Regions from separate parts of the Kosakonia sp. Marseille-Q7440 genome, predicted to be linked through region 1. Evidence: predicted binding sites of a transcription regulator. Region 1 holds the regulator's gene; each other region holds the start of a gene.
What was found. The regulator sigma-54, encoded in region 1, starts transcription at its own class of promoters, with help from an activator protein. The targets are predictions, from matches to a motif close to GTTGGCACANNTTTCGCTNT.
Positions count from the first base shown of each region.

Region 2: the regulator sigma-54 is predicted to act here: its motif matches at 3,277-3,296, upstream of glnK (P-II family nitrogen regulator).
Region 3: the regulator sigma-54 is predicted to act here: its motif matches at 1,636-1,655, upstream of ACWPW2_RS03315 (gamma-glutamyltransferase family protein).

Region 1 is NZ_CBCPLT010000002.1:652,658-657,225, reverse strand. Features, by position in the region: gene lptC (LPS export ABC transporter periplasmic protein LptC) at 1-172, shown strand, start outside; gene lptA (lipopolysaccharide ABC transporter substrate-binding protein LptA) at 141-701, shown strand; gene lptB (LPS export ABC transporter ATP-binding protein) at 708-1,433, shown strand; gene rpoN (RNA polymerase factor sigma-54) at 1,482-2,915, shown strand; gene hpf (ribosome hibernation promoting factor) at 2,938-3,225, shown strand; gene ptsN (PTS IIA-like nitrogen regulatory protein PtsN) at 3,306-3,797, shown strand; gene rapZ (RNase adapter RapZ) at 3,843-4,568, shown strand, end outside.
Region 2 is NZ_CBCPLT010000001.1:938,985-943,552, forward strand. Features, by position in the region: gene ACWPW2_RS04190 (SmdA family multidrug ABC transporter permease/ATP-binding protein) at 1-1,323, shown strand, start outside; gene ACWPW2_RS04195 (SmdB family multidrug efflux ABC transporter permease/ATP-binding protein) at 1,316-3,094, shown strand; gene glnK (P-II family nitrogen regulator) at 3,349-3,687, shown strand; gene amtB (ammonium transporter AmtB) at 3,719-4,568, shown strand, end outside.
Region 3 is NZ_CBCPLT010000001.1:743,583-748,150, forward strand. Features, by position in the region: gene hpxX (oxalurate catabolism protein HpxX) at 1-9, opposite strand, end outside; gene ACWPW2_RS03315 (gamma-glutamyltransferase family protein) at 16-1,599, opposite strand; gene ACWPW2_RS03320 (MurR/RpiR family transcriptional regulator) at 1,715-2,554, shown strand; gene ACWPW2_RS03325 (pyridoxal-phosphate-dependent aminotransferase family protein) at 2,724-3,965, shown strand; gene hpxK (allantoate amidohydrolase) at 3,962-4,568, shown strand, end outside.

The DNA.
Region 1 (4,568 bases):
GATCAACCTGGTCACCCAGGATGTTTTCTCAGACGATCAGGTTACGTTATACGGAACAACATTTAATTCCACCGGCCTGAAAATGCGCGGCAATTTACGCAGCAAAAACGCCGAGCTGATTGAAAAGGTTAGAAGCTCCTATGAAATTCAAAACAAACAAACGCAGCCTTAATCTTCTCCTGGCGGGTACGCTCTTCGCTGCCGCGCTTCCGGCGCTCGCTGTGACCGGGGATACCGAACAGCCGATCCACATCGACTCCGATCAGCAGTCGCTGGATATGCAGGGGAATGTTGTCACCTTCACCGGCAATGTCGTCGTGACGCAGGGGACCATTAAGATCAACGCCGATAAGGTGGTGGTCACCCGTCCGGGCGGCCAGCAGGGCAGAGAGATTATCGACGGTTACGGTAATCCGGCCACCTTCTACCAGATGCAGGACAACGGCAAGCCGGTGAAAGGCCACGCTTCGCAGATGCACTACGAACTGGAAAAAGATTTCGTCATCCTGACCGGTAACGCCTATCTCGAGCAGTTAGACAGCAATATTGCTGGCGACAAAATCACCTACCTGGTGAAAGAGCAGAAGATGCAAGCGTTCAGCGACAAAGGCAAGCGCGTAACTACCGTGCTGGTACCGTCGCAGTTGCAGGACAAGAGCAATAAATCCGCCCCGGCCCCGGCGCAAAAGAAGAGTAATTAATCCGTTATGGCAACATTAACTGCAAAGAATCTCGCCAAGGCTTACAAAGGCCGTCGCGTGGTCGAAGACGTCAGTCTGACCGTTAATTCCGGTGAAATCGTCGGCTTGCTTGGCCCTAACGGCGCAGGGAAAACCACCACCTTCTATATGGTGGTCGGGATTGTTGCGCGCGATGCCGGCAACATCATTATTGATGATGAAGATATCAGCCTGCTGCCGCTGCATGCGCGCGCGCGCCGCGGCATCGGCTATTTACCGCAGGAAGCCTCCATCTTCCGCCGCCTCAGCGTTTACGACAACCTGATGGCAGTGCTGCAAATTCGTGACGATCTCACCGCGGAACAGCGAGAAGATCGCGCCAATGAGCTGATGGAAGAGTTCCACATCGATCACCTGCGCGACAGCATGGGCCAGGCGCTCTCCGGCGGTGAACGTCGCCGCGTCGAGATTGCCCGCGCGCTGGCGGCAAACCCGAAATTTATCCTGCTCGATGAACCCTTTGCGGGCGTTGACCCGATCTCGGTTATCGACATCAAACGCATTATCGAGCATCTGCGCGACAGCGGGCTTGGGGTGCTGATTACCGACCACAATGTGCGCGAAACGCTGGCCGTGTGTGAGCGCGCCTATATTGTCAGCCAGGGACATCTCATCGCCCACGGCACGCCGCAGCAAATCCTTGAAGACGAACATGTTAAGCGCGTATATCTTGGGGAAGACTTCAGACTCTGATAGGGTAAGGTTTATTGACATTTTTTGTCGGAGAGTGCTGCTCTGAATATGAAGCAAGGTTTGCAACTACGGCTTAGCCAACAGCTAGCCATGACGCCGCAACTGCAACAGGCCATTCGCCTTTTGCAGTTGTCCACGTTGGAACTTCAGCAGGAACTTCAGCAGGCGCTGGAGAGCAATCCACTGCTGGAACAAACCGATCTTCACGAAGAAGTGGATAGCGAACAGGTTCAGGAAAAAGATGGCCTGGACACCGCAGATGCGCTTGAACAGAAAGAGATGCCCGACGAACTGCCGCTCGATGCCAGCTGGGATGAGATCTACACCGCGGGCACCCCATCAGGCAGCAGTAACGATTACATTGATGATGAACTGCCGATCTACCAGGGCGAAACCACCCAGTCGCTGCAGGATTACCTGATGTGGCAGGTTGAGTTGACGCCCTTCTCCGATACGGATCGCGCCATTGCGACGTCGATCGTTGATGCCGTGGACGAAACCGGTTATCTCACCGTGACGCTGGAGGAGATCCTCGAGAGCATGGGAAATGACGAGATCGGCATGGATGAAGTCGAAGCGGTGCTAAAGCGCGTTCAGCGTTTCGATCCCGTTGGCGTAGCGGCGCGCGATCTGCGCGACTGCCTGCTGGTTCAGCTCTCCCAGTTCGCGAAAGCGACGCCATGGTGTGAAGAGGCCCGACTGATTATCTGCGATCATCTCGATCTGCTGGCCAATCACGACTTTCGCTCGTTGATGCGCGTGACGCGCCTGAAAGAGGATGTGCTGAAAGAGGCTGTCACTCTGATCCAGTCCCTCGATCCGCGCCCCGGTCAGTCGATCCAGACCAGCGAGCCAGAGTATGTGATCCCCGATGTGCTGGTGCGCAAGCACAACGGGCGCTGGACGGTGGAGCTTAACGCCGACAGCATTCCGCGTCTTAAGATCAACCAGCAGTATGCAGCGATGGGCAGCGGCGGGCGTAATGACGCCGATACGCAGTTCATTCGCAGTAATTTGCAGGAAGCGAAGTGGTTGATCAAAAGCCTGGAGAGCCGCAATGACACGCTGCTGCGCGTCAGCCGCTGCATCGTCGAGCAGCAGCAGGCGTTCTTTGAGCAGGGCGAAGAGTTTATGAAACCGATGGTGCTGGCGGATATCGCCCAGGCCGTCGAGATGCACGAGTCGACCATCTCTCGTGTGACCACCCAGAAGTACCTGCACAGTCCTCGCGGCATTTTTGAACTGAAGTATTTCTTCTCCAGCCACGTGAATACCGAAGGCGGCGGCGAAGCCTCCTCCACGGCCATTCGCGCACTGGTGAAGAAGTTGATCGCCGCGGAAAACCCTGCAAAACCGCTGAGCGACAGTAAGCTGACGACGCTGCTCTCCGATCAGGGGATCATGGTCGCGCGGCGAACCGTTGCGAAGTATCGAGAATCTTTATCCATTCCGCCGTCTAACCAGCGTAAACAGCTGGTGTGACCCAACCGATAAGGAAGACACTATGCAGCTAAACATCACCGGACAAAACGTTGAGATTACCGATGCCCTGCGCGAGTTTGTAAACAGCAAATTTGCCAAGCTGGAGCACTATTTCGACAGGATTAATCAGGTTTATGTTGTGTTGAAAGTGGAAAAGGTGACGCACATTTCAGATGCCACGCTGCATGTGAATGGAGGCGAGCTGCATGCCAGTGCGGAAGGACAAGATATGTATGCTGCTATTGACGGTTTAATTGATAAACTGGCGCGGCAGCTCACGAAGCATAAAGATAAACTGAAACAACACTAATTGTCCGGGCGTCCGTCTGGCGCGTTGCACCCGACCGCAACCCGGTTGGGTGCTGGCTCCGGCGTCGCTTAGGTGAAATTATGATGAATAACGATTCGGCTCTTCAACTGAGCACAGTACTTAACCAGGAATGCACCCGTAGCGGCGTTCACTGCCAGAGTAAAAAACGCGCGCTGGAAATTATCAGCGAGCTGGCGGCGAAACAGTTAGGCCTGCCGCCGCAGGTGGTCTTCGAGGCGGTTCTTACGCGTGAAAAGATGGGCAGTACCGGCATTGGTAACGGTATCGCCATTCCTCACGGCAAGCTCGAGGAAGATACACTGCGCGCCGTCGGCGTGTTTGTGCAACTCGAAACGCCTATTGCCTTCGACGCTATCGATAATCAACCCGTCGATCTGCTCTTTGCCCTGCTGGTGCCGGCAGATCAGACCAAAACGCATCTGCATACCCTTTCGCTGGTCGCCAAACGGCTGGCGGATAAAACCATTTGTCGACGCCTGCGCGGCGCGCAGAGTGATGAAGAGCTGTATGAGATCATCACGCAGACAGAAGGCGAGCGCGGCGATGCGTAACCGGGTAAGACTCTACTTGTCAGTCGTTCTGAGGAGAAATGACCCATGGTCCTGATGATCGTCAGTGGTCGTTCGGGTTCAGGGAAATCCGTGGCGCTACGCGCACTGGAAGATATGGGTTTCTACTGTGTTGATAACCTGCCGGTTGTGCTGTTGCCGGAACTGGCGCAAACCCTCGCCGATCGCCAGATCTCTGCCGCCGTCAGTATCGATGTGCGCAATATGCCGGAGTCGCCGGAGATCTTTGAGCAGGCGATGAGCAATCTGCCGGAGGCGTTTTCGCCGCAGTTGCTCTTTTTAGATGCGGATCGCAACACCCTGATTCGCCGCTACAGCGACACGCGTCGCCTGCACCCGCTCTCAAGCAAAAACCTGTCGCTGGAGAGCGCCATCGATGAAGAGAGCAATCTGCTTGAGCCGCTGCGTTCGCGTGCCGATCTGATTGTTGATACCTCAGAGATGTCAGTGCATGAGCTGGCGGAGATGCTGCGCACTCGCCTTTTAGGCAAACGCGAGCGCGAACTGACCATGGTCTTCGAATCCTTCGGCTTCAAGCACGGCATCCCTATCGATGCTGATTACGTCTTTGACGTGCGCTTCCTGCCGAACCCGCACTGGGATCCGAAGCTGCGTCCGATGACCGGCCTCGATAAGCCCGTTGCCGCGTTCCTCGACAGGCACACCGAAGTGCATAACTTTATCTATCAGACGCGCAGTTACCTCGAGCTGTGGTTGCCGATGCTGGAGACCAACAACCGTAGCTACCTGACG
Region 2 (4,568 bases), on a different contig from region 1:
GTGCTGATCGTGATGGCGACCCAGATCAGCTGGCAGTTAACCCTGCTGTCGTTATTACCGATGCCGATTATGGCGCTGGTGATCAAGCGCTACGGCGATCAGCTGCACAGCCGCTTTAAAGCCGCGCAGGCGGCCTTCTCTGCGTTAAACGATCGCACCCAGGAGAGCATGACCAGCATCCGCATGATCAAAGCCTTTGGCCTGGAAGATCGTCAGTCGGCGCTTTTTGGCAGCGAAGCAGCGGATACCGGTGCGAAAAACATGCGCGTGGCGCGCGTTGATGCGCGCTTTGATCCAACTATCTATATCGCCATCGGCATGGCAAACATGCTGGCGATTGGCGGCGGCAGCTGGATGGTGGTGCACGGCTCCTTGACTCTCGGCGAGCTGACCAGTTTTGCTATGTATCTTGGGCTGATGATCTGGCCAATGCTGGCGCTGGCGTGGATGTTTAACATCGTCGAGCGCGGCAGCGCGGCCTATAGCCGCATCCGCGATATGCTGGCAGAAGCGCCGGTGGTGAACGACGGCACGGAAACCGTGCCCGCCGAGCGCGGCACCTTAACGCTCTCCATCAAAGCGTTTCACTATCCGCAAACCGACAGCGCGGCGCTGACAAATGTGAGCGCGACCCTTGAGCCGGGCCAGATGCTCGGCATCTGCGGCCCGACCGGCGCGGGGAAAAGTACGCTGCTGGCGTTGATTCAGCGCCATTTTGATGTCGACGCGGGCGATATTCGCTTCCACGATATGCCGCTGACGCAGCTGAAACTGGACAGCTGGCGCAGCCGCCTTGCTGTCGTCAACCAGACGCCGTTTCTCTTCTCCGACACCATCGGCAATAACATCGCCCTTGGCAGACCCGGTGCGACGCAGGAGGAGATTGAGCATGTGGCGAAGCTTGCCAGCGTGCATGATGACATTTTGCGCCTGCCGCAGGGGTACGACACCGAAGTTGGCGAGCGCGGCGTGATGCTCTCCGGCGGGCAGAAACAGCGTATCTCCATCGCTCGTGCGCTGCTGCTGAATGCCGAAATCCTTATTCTTGATGACGCCCTCTCTGCGGTGGATGGGCGCACCGAACACCAGATTTTGCACAACCTGCGCCAGTGGGGCGAAGGGCGCACCGTGATTATCAGCGCGCATCGCCTGTCGGCGCTGACGGAAGCCAGTGAGATTATCGTTATGCAACATGGCCATATCGCCCAGCGCGGCCAACATGAGCAGCTCGCGCGCCAGCCTGGCTGGTATCGCGACATGTACCGGTATCAGCAGCTGGAAGCGGCGCTGGACGACCATCCGCAGGAGGCCGAGGATGCGTAACTTCTCTCGCCAGTGGCCGACGCTAAAACGTCTGCTGGTCTATGGCAAACCGTGGCGCAAGCCGCTCAGTAAAGCGGTGCTGATGCTGTGGGTCGCGGCGATTGCCGAAGTCTCCGGCCCGGCGCTGATCAGTTACTTTATCGATAATATGGTGGCGAAGAGCTACCTGCCGCTCGCGCTGATCGCCGGGCTGGCGGCGGCTTATGTTGGCCTGCAACTGCTGGCGGCGGGGCTGCACTACGCCCAGGCGCTGCTCTTTAACCAGGCGGCGGTCGGCGTGGTGCAACAGCTGCGTACCGATGTGATGGATGCCGCGCTGCGCCAGCCGCTCAGCGCCTTCGACACCCAGCCGGTAGGGCAGATTATCTCGCGCGTGACCAACGACACCGAAGTGATCCGCGATCTCTATGTAACGGTGGTCGCCACCGTGTTGCGCAGCGCGGCGCTGATTGGTGCGATGCTGGTGGCGATGTTCAGCCTCGACTGGCGCATGGCGCTGGTAGCGATGGGCATCTTCCCGGCGGTGATTATCGTGATGCTGATCTATCAGCGTTTCAGCACGCCGATTGTGCGGCGCATGCGCGCCTACCTTGCCGACATCAACGATGGCTTTAACGAAATCATCAACGGCATGAGCGTGATCCAGCAGTTTCGCCAGCAGGCGCGCTTCGGCGAGCGCATGAGCGAAGCGAGCCGCTCGCACTACTTCGCTCGGATGCAAACCCTGCGCCTCGATGGCTTCCTGCTGCGCCCACTGCTGAGCCTCTTTTCCGCGCTGGTGCTCTGCGGCCTGCTGATGCTATTTGGTTTCTCAACCGTCGGCACGGTGGAGGTTGGGGTGCTTTACGCCTTTATCAGCTACCTTGGCCGCCTTAACGAGCCGCTGATTGAGCTGACGACCCAGCAGTCGATGCTGCAACAGGCGGTGGTCGCCGGTGAGCGCGTCTTCGAACTGATGGATCGACCGCGCCAGAATTACGGCGATGACGAGACGCCGCTGCACAGCGGGGCGATCGATATTGAAAACCTCTCCTTCGCCTACCGCGAAGATCAGCTGGTGTTGCAGGATATCTCCCTGCATGTTGAGCCGCGCAGCTTTGTCGCGCTGGTCGGCCATACCGGCAGCGGTAAAAGTACCCTCGCCAGCCTGCTGATGGGCTACTACCCGTTAACCCAGGGGGAGATCCGCCTCGACGGTCGCCCGCTTGCCACCCTCGGACACAGCGCGCTGCGCAAAGGCGTCGCGATGGTGCAGCAGGATCCGGTGGTGCTGGCCGACAGCTTCTTCGCCAACGTCACCCTTGGGCGGGATATCAGCGAAGCGCGCGTGTGGAAAGCGCTTGAGATTGTCCAGCTCGCCGATCTGGCGCGCACCATGAGTGAAGGGATCTACACCCGCCTCGGCGAGCAGGGGAATAATCTCTCCGTCGGGCAGAAACAGCTGCTGGCGCTGGCGCGCGTGCTGGTTGATGCCCCGCAGATCCTGATCCTTGATGAAGCGACGGCGAATATTGACTCCGGCACCGAGCAGGCGATCCAGCAGGCGCTGGCGGCGATCCGCGAGAAGACCACGCTGGTGGTGATTGCCCACCGCTTATCGACCATTGTCGAGGCAGAAACCATTCTGGTGCTGCACCGCGGGCAGGCGGTTGAGCGCGGTACCCACCAGCAGCTGCTGGCGGCGAAAGGGCGCTACTACCAGATGTACCAGTTGCAATTAGTCGGTGAAGAGCTGGCGGCGAGCACGCGGGAAGAGTCACTCAGCGCCTGATGCACCAAAATTAAGCACCCTGCGCGCAACTGCGCCTGGTGGTGCAAAAATGCAACGCACCATGCACCGTCATGGTGCGTTTTTCTTTTTTCCGCCGCTTGTGCTTCATCTACGCGCTTGCGCCGCCCATCACCGCATCTGGTTTTGTCTCTTTATTGCGCGAAAACGCGCGCCTTCACATTTCTGGCACACCCCTTGCAATACCTTCCTCATGTTGGCTGCGTCCATTTGCGAATGTCGAGTGAGGGGAATCTATGAAGCTGGTAACCGTGGTGATTAAGCCATTCAAACTTGAAGATGTGCGTGAAGCGCTCTCTTCGATTGGTATTCAGGGGCTGACCGTGACGGAAGTAAAAGGGTTTGGCCGTCAGAAGGGGCATGCCGAGCTTTACCGCGGTGCGGAATACAGCGTCAACTTCCTGCCAAAAGTAAAAATCGACGTGGCGATCGCCGACGACCAGCTTGATGAGGTGATCGATATCATCAGCAAAGCGGCCTACACCGGAAAAATTGGCGACGGCAAAATTTTCGTTGCCGAACTCGAACGCGTGATCCGTATTCGTACCGGCGAAGCCGACGAAGCGGCGCTGTAATAGCTGACACACAGTGATAGGGATCGGAAAAATGAGAATGAAAACAGTAAAAGCTACCCTTGCCTCGCTGGCTTTGCTGCCGGGCCTGGCGCTTGCCGCGCCGGCCGTTGCGGATAAAGCCGATAACGGTTTTATGATGATTTGCACCGCGCTGGTGCTGTTTATGTCCATTCCGGGCATCGCGCTCTTTTACGGCGGCCTGATCCGTGGCAAAAACGTGCTCTCGATGCTGACCCAGGTGGCGGTCACCTTCGCGCTGGTCTGCATTCTCTGGGTGGTTTATGGCTACTCACTCGCCTTCAGTGAAGGCAACAGCTTCTTCGGCAGCTTCAACTGGGTGATGCTGAAAAATATCGCCCTTACCGACGTGATGGGCAGCATCTATCAATACATCCATGTCGCCTTCCAGGGCTCCTTCGCCTGCATCACCGTGGGGCTTATCGTCGGCGCGCTCGCCGAGCGTATTCGCTTCTCTGCGGTGCTGATCTTTGTGGTGGTGTGGATGACACTCTCCTATGTGCCGATTGCGCACATGGTATGGGGCGGCGGTCTGCTGGCAACCCACGGCGCGCTCGACTTTGCGGGCGGTACGGTGGTGCACATTAACGCCGCGATTGCAGGCCTGGTGGGTGCGTACCTGATTGGCAAACGCGTCGGCTTCGGCAAAGAGGCGTTTAAACCGCACAACCTGCCGATGGTCTTTATCGGTACTGCGATCCTCTATGTTGGCTGGTTTGGCTTCAACGCCGGTTCGGCGAGCAGCGCCAACGAAATCGCCGCGCTGGCCTTTGTTAACACCGTGGTCGCCACTGCTGCCGCGATCCTCTCCTGGGTCTTTGGTGAGTGGGCAATGCGTGGTAAGCCTTCGCTGCTCGGTGCCT
Region 3 (4,568 bases), on a different contig from region 1:
GTTCATCATCGCTCCTTAGAAACCCGCCGCGCTGCCGTTGCTGCGCGGATCAAATGCCCCCTCCAGCATGCCGTTGGCATGGCGCACAATCGCACCGGCATGGCCGGTCGCTTCGCTTAAGCCGGGCAGCCACTCCACCTCATGCCCCATAGCGCGCAGTGCCTGCGCCGTCTCTTCGCTAAAACGGTTCTCCAGCTTCAGGCTGTCGGAGGTCTGCCCCCAGGTGCGCCCGAGCAGCCAGCGCGGGGCGCAGACCGCCTCCTGCAATCCCATTCCCTGCAACACATGGCGGGTAAAGATCGCCGCCTGGGTCTGCGGCTGCCCGTCGCCGCCCATTGTGCCGTAGACCATGGTGCGGCCATCGTTAAGCCGCGCCGCCGCCGGGTTTAAGGTGTGGAATGGCTGTTTGCCTGGCATCAGCGCCAGCAGGTGTTGCGGGTCGAGGCTGAAGGCCGCGCCGCGGTTTTGCAGCAGCACGCCGCTCTCCGGCAGCACTACGCCGCTGCCAAACTCGTGATAGATGCTCTGGATAAACGACACCGCCAGCCCGTTTTTATCCACCACGCCCATCCACACCGTATCGCCCGGTCCTTTGCCTGGCCCCCAGGGGGCAGCGCGCTGCTCATCAATGCTGGCAGCGAGCTGTTCCAGCGGTGCCTGCTCCAGCAGGCTCTGCACTGGCAGCGTGACGTGGCGCGGATCGGTGATATAGCGGTCGCGCAGGCCAAAGGCTTTTTTGGTCGCTTCGACAATTCGGTGGATGGTCTGCACTTCGCTGGCCTGTTCCATCGCCAGGTGGTCGGTAATGCCGAGGATCGCCAGCGACACCAGCCCCTGAGTGGGCGGCGTCATGTTGAACACCTCGCCCTGGCTGTGCGCGAGGCGCAGCGGCACGCGGCGCTGGGCGCGATGAGCGGCGAGATCCTGCGCGGTCACCGGCAGGCCTAAGGCCGCCATTTCAGCGGCGATAATGGTTGCCAGCGGGCCGCGATAAAAACTGTCTAACCCCTCGGTGGCAAGCCGGGTCAGGGTGCGCGCCAGTTTCGGCTGGCAAAAGCGGCTCCCCGCCAAAGGCGCGTTGCCATCAGGTAAAAAGGTGTCGGCAAAACCGGGGACATCGACCAGTTCAGCGTACTTCGCCTGGGTGGCGCTGGCCTGCGACTGGGTAACGGGAATACCGTCGGCGGCATAGCGAATGGCATCTGCCAGCAGGCGCGAAAGCGGAAGCTGCCCGCCGCCGAGTGAGGTGGAGAATGCCAGCGCCTCCTCCCAGCCGCTCAATGTGCCGGGCACGGTTAACGCCGCCAGCGGACCGCGATGGGGAATATGCGCATGCCCGTCATAAAAGGCGGTGGTCGCGTGCTGGCCCGCCGCGCCGCTGGCATCGATCGCCAGCGGTTCGCCGTTCGGCGGCACGATCAGCCAGAAGCCGTCGCCGCCAATGCCGTTCATATGCGGATAGACCACCGCAATGGTGGCCGCCGCCGCGACCATCGCTTCAATGGCGTCACCGCCGTGGCGCAGCACCGAGAGCGCCGACTCGCTGGCAAGGTGGTGGGGCGTTACCGCCATACCGGAGGGGGCCATATTACTCTGCATCGTCACGCTTCCTTTTTTGCGGGTATAGCAGAGTGCTAAGCAAGAGCTGTTCCAGATTGACGCGATACGTTTCACTGTGTCAGCTTTAGCTGAAACAAAAGTTGCAGGAGGCGTTATGCAGCAGCTCGATATGCGCTTGCGCGCGTGTTACGACCACCTCTCGCCGCAGGAGCAGCGGGTGGCCGCCTTTATTCTCGACCACTTCGACGACCTGGTGAGCTACAACAGCGCGGAGCTTGCCCGCTTAAGCGGCGTGTCGAAAGCGACCGTCAGCCGCCTGTTTCGCCGGCTCGGTTACGACAACTTCAAAGCGATGCGCGATGAGTTGCGCACCCTGCGCCAGAGCGGGATGCCGCTGGCGGAAAGCCGCGAGGCGGTGCAGGGCAACACGCTGCTGGCGCGCCACTATAAGCAGGAGATGGCAAACCTGACCCAGTGGATCAACAGCCTCGATGCGGAACAGTTTGCCGCCGTTATTGCGGCCCTGAGCGCCGCCCGGCGGGTGGTGATTATCGGCTTTCGCAACAGCGCGCCGGTGGCGCTGCATCTGCGCCAGCAGTTATTGCAAAGCCGCGGGCAGGTGGCGGTGATGCCGCAGCCGGGGCAGACGCTGGCGGAGGAGATTGTCGATCTCACTGAGGAGGATATGGTGGTGATGGTGGCGTTTCGCCGCCGTCCGCGCGGCGTGCGCCCGCTGCTGGAGACGCTGCAAAGCCGCGGCGTGCCGGTGCTGGTGCTGAGTGAAGCGCAGGCCAGCGGGCTGAAAGCCGTTAGCCGCTGGCATATCGGCCTGCCGCTGGAGAGCGTCTCGGCCTTCGACAGCTACAGCAGCGCCATGAGCCTGGTGAATCTCCTCGCCAACGCGCTGCTGCACACCACGCTTAGCGAAGGGCGCCAGCGCATTCACACTATCGCTGCGCTCTATCAAGATCTCGACGAACTCGAACCGCGCTGATGCACTTTTTTGGTGCTTTCGCACCACGCTGATGACACCTCACGGGGCACGCTGTGCCCCCGATTTTGTGGATTAGCACGCAGTCCCGCCCCCTCCGTCTATGGCACATTAGTTGCAGAAATAACAGATAAGAACCTTTTGTTTCATTGACCGGATGAAGGACGTGCCAATGTTTGATCTCTCCCACAGTTCACAAATCAACCCGCCTCAACGCCTGCTGATGGGGCCAGGGCCGATCAATGCCGATCCGCGCGTGCTGCGCGCGATGGCGAGCCAGCTTATCGGCCAGTACGATCCGGTGATGACCGGCTACATGAATGAGGTGATGGCGCTCTATCGCGGCGTCTTTCGCACCGAAAACCGCTGGACGATGCTGGTGGATGGCACCTCGCGCGCCGGTATTGAGGCGATCCTCGTCTCCGCCATTCGCCCCGGTGACCGCGTGCTGGTGCCGGTGTTCGGCCGCTTCGGTCACCTGCTCTGTGAAATCGCCCGCCGCTGCCGCGCCGAGGTGCATACCATTGAGGTGCCGTGGGGCGAAGTCTTTACCCCGGATCAGATTGAAGAGGCGATCAAGCGCGTTAAGCCGCGCCTGCTGCTGACAGTGCAGGGCGACACCTCGACAACGATGCTGCAACCCCTCGATCAACTGGGCGAGATCTGCCGCCGCCACGATGTGCTGTTCTACACCGATGCCACGGCGTCACTCGGCGGTAACGCGCTGGAGAGCGATGCCTGGGGGCTGGATGCGGTCTCTGCCGGGTTGCAGAAGTGTCTTGGCGGGCCGTCCGGCAGCGCGCCGGTCACCTTAAGCCCGCGCATGGAGGCGGCGATCCGCGCCCGTCGTTGCGTTGAGCAGGGGATCCGCACCGAGGCCCACGAAGATGGCAGCGAGGAGATGATCTACTCCAACTATTTCGATCTCGGCATGGTGATGGATTACTGGGGGCCGGAGCGCCTGAACCACCACACCGAAGCCACCAGCATGCTCTTCGCCGCCCGCGAATGCGCGCGCATTATGCTGGAGGAGGGGATGGATAACCTGATTGCCCGCCACGAACTGCACGGCCGCGCGCTGCTCGCCGGTATCCAGGGAATGGGGCTTGGCGTGTTTGGCGACATCCGCCACAAGATGAATAACGTGCTCGGGGTGGTGATCCCGCCTGAGGTACACGGTGAAGAGGTGCGCCAGCGCCTGCTGAACGATTTCCATATTGAGATTGGCACCTCCTTCGGCCCGCTACAGGGCAAGATCTGGCGCATCGGCACCATGGGCTATAACGCGCGCAAAGATTGCGTCCTGCAAACCCTCACCGCGCTGGAAGCGGTACTCAATCGCCTCGGCTTTCGTACCGTGCAGGGCGCGGCGATGCAGGCAGCCTGGGATGTGTATGAAGGAGCGCGCGCATGATGAATCAGGAGGAGGCCGCCTGCGCCGCCGGTCGGGTAATGGCGCGCTGCGACGCGCTGGCGCAATTAAGTGAAAGCAGCGAGGGGCTGACCCGCGTTTATCTCTCGTCGGAGCATTTGCAGGCCAACGCGCTGGTCGCGCAGTGGATGCAGCAGGCGGGCATGACCACCTGGCAGGATGCGGTCGGCAATATCTGCGGGCGCTATGAGGCCGCGCTGCCGGGCGCACAGGCGCTGCTGCTCGGCTCGCATCTCGATACGGTGCGCAACGCCGGGCGCTACGACGGCATGTTCGGCGTGCTGGCGGCGATTGAAGTAGTCGATGCGCTGAATCGCGCCGGGCTTCGCGGGGCGCAGGCGATTGAGATTATCGGCTTTGCTGATGAGGAGGGAACGCGCTTTAACATCGCCCTGCTCGGCAGCCGTGGACTGACCGGCAGCTGGCCCGCGTCGTGGCTCGCCTGCGAGGATGCGCAGGGGGTCAGCGTGGCGCAGGCGTTAGCCCTTGCCGGGCTGAGCGCCGATGCGATTTTTGCTGCCCAGCGCCCGGTGGCGGATTTCTCGGCCTACCTCGAGTTGCATATTGAGCAGGGGCCGGTGCTGG